3 regions of the Janthinobacterium sp. SUN026 genome follow, and region 3 is predicted to be linked to each of the others. Evidence: predicted binding sites of a transcription regulator. Region 3 holds the regulator's gene; each other region holds the start of a gene.
What was found. Region 3 encodes sigma-54, which starts transcription at its own class of promoters, with help from an activator protein. Its sites were predicted from a motif close to TGGCANGNAANCTGCTTT; they were not measured.
Positions count from the first base shown of each region.

Region 1: the regulator sigma-54 is predicted to act here: its motif matches at 1,389-1,406, upstream of OX459_RS16780 (PEP-CTERM sorting domain-containing protein).
Region 2: the regulator sigma-54 is predicted to act here: its motif matches at 1,246-1,263, upstream of OX459_RS10975 (circularly permuted type 2 ATP-grasp protein).

Region 1 covers NZ_JAPQNU010000003.1:449,712-451,978, forward strand. Annotated here, with positions in the region: gene OX459_RS16765 (dodecin) at 200-406, shown strand; gene OX459_RS16770 (hypothetical protein) at 434-745, opposite strand; gene OX459_RS16775 (hypothetical protein) at 908-1,282, shown strand; gene OX459_RS16780 (PEP-CTERM sorting domain-containing protein) at 1,494-2,267, shown strand, end outside.
Region 2 covers NZ_JAPQNU010000002.1:260,885-263,151, reverse strand. Annotated here, with positions in the region: gene OX459_RS10975 (circularly permuted type 2 ATP-grasp protein) at 1-1,210, opposite strand, end outside; gene OX459_RS10970 (HAMP domain-containing sensor histidine kinase) at 1,339-2,267, opposite strand, start outside.
Region 3 covers NZ_JAPQNU010000003.1:192,682-194,948, forward strand. Annotated here, with positions in the region: gene OX459_RS15580 (enoyl-CoA hydratase/isomerase family protein) at 1-33, opposite strand, end outside; gene raiA (ribosome-associated translation inhibitor RaiA) at 162-524, opposite strand; gene OX459_RS15590 (RNA polymerase factor sigma-54) at 594-2,072, opposite strand; gene lptB (LPS export ABC transporter ATP-binding protein) at 2,077-2,267, opposite strand, start outside.

The DNA.
Region 1 (2,267 bases), 260 kb from region 3:
GGGTTACCCGCTTCGGCTGGTAGCCCTTTTTTCTTTTCCCACGCCTGCGGAAGCCATCCGGAACACTGACACGCATCGTCATCCAGGTTGACGCATTGCTGCACCGCGCAATGACGTCCTGCACATTTAGGCGCAAGATGAGCACGTGCTTGCGCAAAGCAGGCTCCCGATGTCTGGCTTGCCTATCTGGGGAAATATCATGTCCGCACACACTTACAAGCTGATCGAACTGGTCGGCACGTCGACCGAGAGCAGCGATCAGGCGATACGCGATGCCATTGCCAAGGCGGCGCTGACGGTCAAGCACATGGACTGGTATGAAGTGACCGATTCGCGCGGCCATATCGTCGATGGCAAGGTGGCGCACTTCCAGGTCACGCTCAAGGTCGGCTTCCGGCTCGAATAAAGGGATCGAGTAAGGCAGGCGGCGCGCTCAGCGCCGCCCGGCCGCTCCCCGACTCTCCAGCCACTCCCGGCCGCCGGCCTCCAGCGCGGTCTCGATGACCTTGTCCGGCAAGCTGTAGACGGTCGCCCAGCTGGCGCGGCCATCCTGCGTGTTGGCGGGAAAACTGTGCGTTTCGATCGGCCAGTGGTATTTGCGTTTCAATGCCTTGACGATGGCGGCCAGCGAGACGCGGCCTTGCAGCGGTTCGGCGCCGGACTGGTCGCGGTTCGACAGCAGCACGGCCAGGACCTGGCCGCGGCCCGTGCGCGCGCCGGGGAAGGTAGGGGTTTTGTTTGCCATGGCCTATTTTACCGGGCAATGATCGGACGAGAGGCGATGTGCCGCACCTTTGATACGGCGCAAGCGCCGCAGCGGCTTTGCGTCCACGATGGGCATTTCGCCAGGCGTGCCGGCGCCCCTCCGGCAGCCTGGGCCTATCATCATGGGGCACAGGAGCCTATCATGCACAGCCTGAACATCCACGCCATGCAATGGCAACCCGTCGCCGATATTTCCGCCGTCAATCCGCTGCTGCCCGACGATCTCGCCTGCTTTCGCGAGCTGCGCGACGTGCTGCAACGCTACGGCGCGCTCGACCGCTTCGGCATTTCCCTGATCCACCGCCATTTCGACATCGCCGACGACGAAGAGCTGATGGAGTACACGGATGCGGAAGCACGCATCTTGACGGTCAAACCTGTCAAGAAAAGCGACATCGACTGGAATCACACGACGATTACCAACTGGAAATTGACGGAAGGCGAGGAAGTGGCGCGCATCGGTTGCGGCTGCGCACGCAATTCGGGCGGCCACCTGGGCTATCACCGGGGCACCTGAGGCTGGCCGACGGCGCCCGCCAAGCGGCGTCGGCCTTTCTTACACTTCACTTCATCCAGCTCAGTCCGCTTTGTGCAAGCACTTGATTTCTTGTGATATTTTTGTGTGGCACGCAAGCTGCTTATCCCTGTCTACGAGATGAATCCAGGCAAGTCATTCTGGATTCTTTGTCCCCCGGATTTTCCGAGACTGACCACGACAAGAGGCTGCGATGAACGTTGATCACACACGAAGCAAGACCCTGGGCTGGCTGGGCGCACTGGCGGCGGCGAGCCTGCTGGCCAGCGGCCAGGCACAGGCCGGCGCGTACGGCCTGGCCGTCAATGAGTTGAACAATTTCCGCATCACCACCAGCGCCGGCGCGCTGTCGCTGGCCGGCGCCAACCGCAATGCCAGCGACAGCGCTTTTTTCGAAGGCGGCGTGGCCGTCAATCCGCGCGCCGTCAATACGGGTCCGGCCGCCAACGCGGACGTGCTGCAAGTGTGCTCGGGCGGCGGCTGCAGCGGCTTGCCGCAAAACCACTACGCCCCCAGCCCCAGTTCCACCCTGGAATTTGCCCGCGGCGATGCGCATGCCTTCGGCAACATGCTCAATGGCGGCGCCAGCGTGAGCGCCGTGGCGGAAGCACAGCGCAACACGATCGGCGCCGCCACGGCCACGGCCGGCGACACGCTGACCGGCTCCGTCAACCTGACCCTGTCGAGCGCCGGCTTCATCACCTTCAGCTTCATGGGACGGCGCGACCTGCGCACCAGCGTGACGACCATGGGCGACAAGTCAAACGTGTCGATCATGGATATCTTCAATATCTCGTGCAACAGTTCCAGCCCCACCGGCTGCCTGTCGCACGCGAACGCCGATGGCGTGATCTTCCAGTTCGCGCCCGATGGCGATGCCAACAATGGCAGCGACATCAATGGCAACCATGGCGCCGGCAGCCTCGACCCGTTCAGCCTGAACATGACGGCCGGCACCAACGACCCG
Region 2 (2,267 bases), on a different contig from region 3:
TGTAGCCGCCCGGATTGGCCAGCAGGCGCTGGCGGAAATCCTCGATTTGCGCGAGGCTGGACGCCGGGCCCACCAGCATGCCGTAGCCGCCCGCGCCATGCACTTCCTTGACGACAAGTGTCGGCAAATTCGCCAGCACGTAGGACAAATCGGCCGGTTTGCGGCATTGGTACGTCGGTACGTTGTTGAGGATCGGCTCCTGCGACAAATAAAACTTGATCATGTCGGGCACAAAAGGATAGATCGACTTGTCGTCGGCCACGCCCGTGCCGATGGCGTTTGCCAGGGTCACGCGGCCCGCACGGTACACGGACAGCAGGCCCGGCACGCCCAGCGACGAGTCGGAACGGAAGGCCAGCGGGTCGAGGAAATCGTCGTCCACCCGGCGGTAGATGACGTCGACCCTCTTCGGCCCGCGCGTCGTGCGCATGTACACGGAATTGTCGTTGACAAACAAATCCTTGCCTTCGACCAGTTCCACGCCCATTTGCTGGGCCAGGAACGCGTGTTCGAAATAGGCGGAGTTGTACATGCCGGGCGTCATGACGACGACCGTCGGGTCGTCCACGCCCATGGGCGCGACGGAACGCAGGTTGTCGAGCAGCATGTCCGGGTAATGGTCGACGGGGGCGATGCGGTTGCGGGCGAACAGTTCCGGGAACAGCCGCATCATCATCTTGCGGTCTTCCAGCATGTAGGACACGCCGGAGGGCACGCGCAAATTGTCTTCCAGTACATAGAATTCGCCCTGGCCGGCGCGCACGATGTCGACGCCCGCGATGTGGGCGTAGATGTCGGAAGCGACGGAAATACCCTGCATTTCCGGGCGGTATTGGGCATTCTTGTAGATTTGCTCGGCAGGAATGATGCCCGCCTTGATGATGTTTTGCTCATGATAAATATCATGGATGAACATGTTCAAGGCTTGCACGCGCTGCACCAGGCCCGTTTGCATCTGCGCCCATTCGGCGGCGGGGATGATGCGGGGGATGGTGTCGAACGGAATCAGGCGTTCCGTGCCGGCATCGTCGCCGTAGACGGCGAACGTGATGCCGACCCGACGGAACGTGAGGTCGGCTTCGGCCCGCTTGCGGGCGATGGTCTCGGGCGATTGCTGTTCCAGCCAATTGCTGAATTCACGATAGTGTTCACGTACCTTGCTGTCCGTACCCACTTCATTTGCAGTCATTTCATTGAAAAAATTTGCCATGTTGTGATTTCCCTTGAGCCGTGTCTGGGTATAGCTCAGCAGGAAGCGTGCCAACAGGGCGGACGTGAACAGGTGTAAATATGACCACTTTTGTGGCGTCGCGCCATTCCTTGCACCAATTCGGTGCGCTAGGCGCCACTCTTGGGGACGTCGGCGGACGGGACGAAGGGGCGGCAATCGACGGGCACGTCGAAGATGAAGCTGGTGCCCGTTTCGGACGCGCTGTCGACGGCGATGCTGCCGCCGTGGCTTTCGGCCACGCTTTGCACGAAGGGCAGGCCGATGCCCCAGCCTGGCGCGGGGTTGTCGTTTTCGCGGCGCAAGTAGTCGAAGATGCGTGCGGCCTGTTCCGGCGCGATGGCCTGGCCGCCATTGTGGACGGTGACGATCAGGCGTTCGTGGACCGCTTCCACGTGCACGCTGATGGGCGTGTCGTCGCCATACTTGAGGGCATTGCCGAGCAGGTTTTCCAGCGCCCGCCGCAGCGAGTTCTCGCACCACCAGCCGGTGACGGCTTGCCCGCTGACCCGGCATTTGTCCGGCCGCTGCAAGTTCACCTGGCCGGCCACGGCGTGTACCAGCGGCAGCACGTCGAATTGGCTCAGCACCAGCGGCAGCTGCTGGCCCTGGTGGTAGCTGAGGCCATCGAGCAATTCCTCGATCATGCTGTCGAGCCGCTTGCTGTGCTCGACAATCTTGTGCGCCAGCAATACCACCCGCTCCGGGTCGGCTGGCCTGAACAGCAGCTGGGCGCTGGTGCTGATGACGGCCAGGGGATTGCGCATGTCGTGCGACAGGCCGGCCGCGACGCGGCGCCGGAAGCTTTCGTGCATGCTGGTAAATTCGCGTATCGATTCGCGGATGCCCACGTCGATCGACTTGTTGATCACTTGCCAATCCTTGCTGCGCAGGGTGATGCCGGACTCATGTGCAGTGGCGGCGAAGCAGTCGCGGAAGATCTGGTATTCCTGGATCACCTGTTCCGGGCCGTAATTGGTCATGCGCGCCCGTTCGTTGCCATGCACGGCGGGCACGTTGCTGTTGCTGGCGGCGTTGT
Region 3 (2,267 bases):
GTTGCGGATGGAAGTCTGGACGAAGTCGCTCATGGCAGGCTAGAAAGAAGTGAAAGTGCGAATATTCTAATACCTGCGCGGGGAACATTGCGTTCCGCTGGGCGCAAAAAAGGGCGCAATGTGCGCCCTTAGTTGATCACAACTGCTGGAAGCGGGTGGCCTTAGACGGCGACGACGGCTTCTTCCTCGGAGTTGTCTGGCAGATGCTTGATCGCCTCTTTACCGTGCCCTTGCACTTTGGTTTTGTATTTCATCACTTGCCTATCGAGCTTGTCGATCAGGGTATCGATCGCGGCGTACAGGTCGTGCGCCAAGCTTTCCACATAGACAGTCTTGCCGCTCAAACGCAGGTTGACTTCAGCCTTTTGACGTTTTTCTTTCTCTTTGAGGTTATCCACGGTCAGAATCACGGCGATATCGATGACTTGATCGAAATGACGTTTCACGCGCTCCAGCTTCGTTTGTACGTATTCACGGATGGCTGGTGTCACTTCGAGATGATGTCCGCTGATGGTGAGATTCATACACACTCCTAAAGATGATCGGGTTCGTGCGGTCCATCCTATCCGGCCCGCAGAGGAACCGAAAAAAACTTACAAACACTTACGCAGGCTCACTGGCGGAATTTTTAATGCTTCCCGGTATTTGGCAACAGTACGTCGCGCAATCACCATGCCTTGTTCCCCCAGCATGTCCGCAATCTTACTGTCGGATAAAGGATTTTTAGGGTCTTCTGCTCCTGTCAGTTGCACGATCAATGCCCGTATCGCCGTCGATGACGCTTCGCCCCCCGCTTCGGTGGCGACGTGGCTACCAAAGAAATATTTCAACTCGAACATGCCGTGCGGGGTCAGCATGTACTTTTGAGTTGTTACCCGCGAGATAGTACTCTCGTGTAAACCCAGTGTATCAGCTATTTCACGGAGCACAAGGGGGCGCATGGCAACGGCCCCATGCGAGAAAAAGTTCTTTTGTCTTTCTACTATCGCCTGCGCCACACGCAGGATCGTGTCGAAGCGCTGGCGCATATTCTTGATCAGCCACTTGGCTTCCTGCAACTGTGCGCCCATGGCGCCCTCCCCCTTGCCCTGCTTGAGCAAGTTGGCGTACATGGCGTTGACGCGCAGGCGCGGCATGACGTCGTTGTTCAGGGTGACTTGCCAGCCATTGCGCGCGCGCTTGACGACGACGTCGGGCACCACGTAATCGGAGACGTCCGAGGCGAACACGGCGCCCGGATGCGGATTGCACTGGCGAATCACCGTCTGCGCTTCGCGCAAGTCTTCATCGTCGCAATCGAGGGCTTTTTTCAGCTTGTTGAAATCGCGCTGGGCAAACCAGGCCAGGTGCTTTTCCACGATCACGAGGGCCATGCGCCGCGTCACCATGGCGATGTGCGGCAAGCGCTTGATTTGCAGGGCCAGGCATTCGGACGCGTTGCGCGCGCCCACGCCCGGCGGATCGAAACTTTGCAGCAGCGACAAGGCCGTGCGCATCTCGTCGGCGTCGATTTCCAGCTCTTCCGGCAGGCGCGCCAGGATGTCGTCGAGCGACTCTTCCAGGTAGCCATTGTCGTCGAGCGCGTCGATGATCAGCTCGACCAGCGCGCGGTCGCGCAATTCGAGCACCGTCACGCGCATCTGCTCCATCAGGTGTTCGCGCAGCGTGCAGTGATGAGCCTCCAATTGCGGACGCGAATCTTCGTCGTCGGGCGCCTTGCCCCGGCTCGCCTCGCTCCAGTCGCTGTCGCCGCCATCCGCGGCGGCCGGGCTGTCGCCACCCTCGCCGTCAAACGCTTCCGCTTCGGCCGGCGCTGCGGGCGCCTCCTGGCCTGGTGGCTGGGGCGGCCCTTCGGCCGGTGCGGCCGTGGAGCTCAAGGCCCCGTCGGACAGCAGGCGCAGCGAACGGTCGAGCGGATCGTCGAGGCGTTCGAGCAAGGGATTGTCCGTCAGCAATTGCTCTAATTCCTGGTGCAATTCCAGGGTAGACAATTGCAACAGGCGTATCGATTGCTGCAACTGCGGCGTCAGTGCCAGGTGCTGCGAAGTGCGCAGCTGCAATGATTGTTTCATTGGCTTACATGCGGAAGTGTTCGCCCAGATAGACCCGGCGTACCGACTCGTTCGCGATGATGTCGTCGGGGCGTCCCGACGCCAGCACCGAGCCCTGGTTAATGATGTAGGCACGGTCGCAAATACCCAGCGTCTCGCGCACATTATGATCGGTAATCAGCACGCCGATATTGCGCTCCTTCAAGAAACGCACGA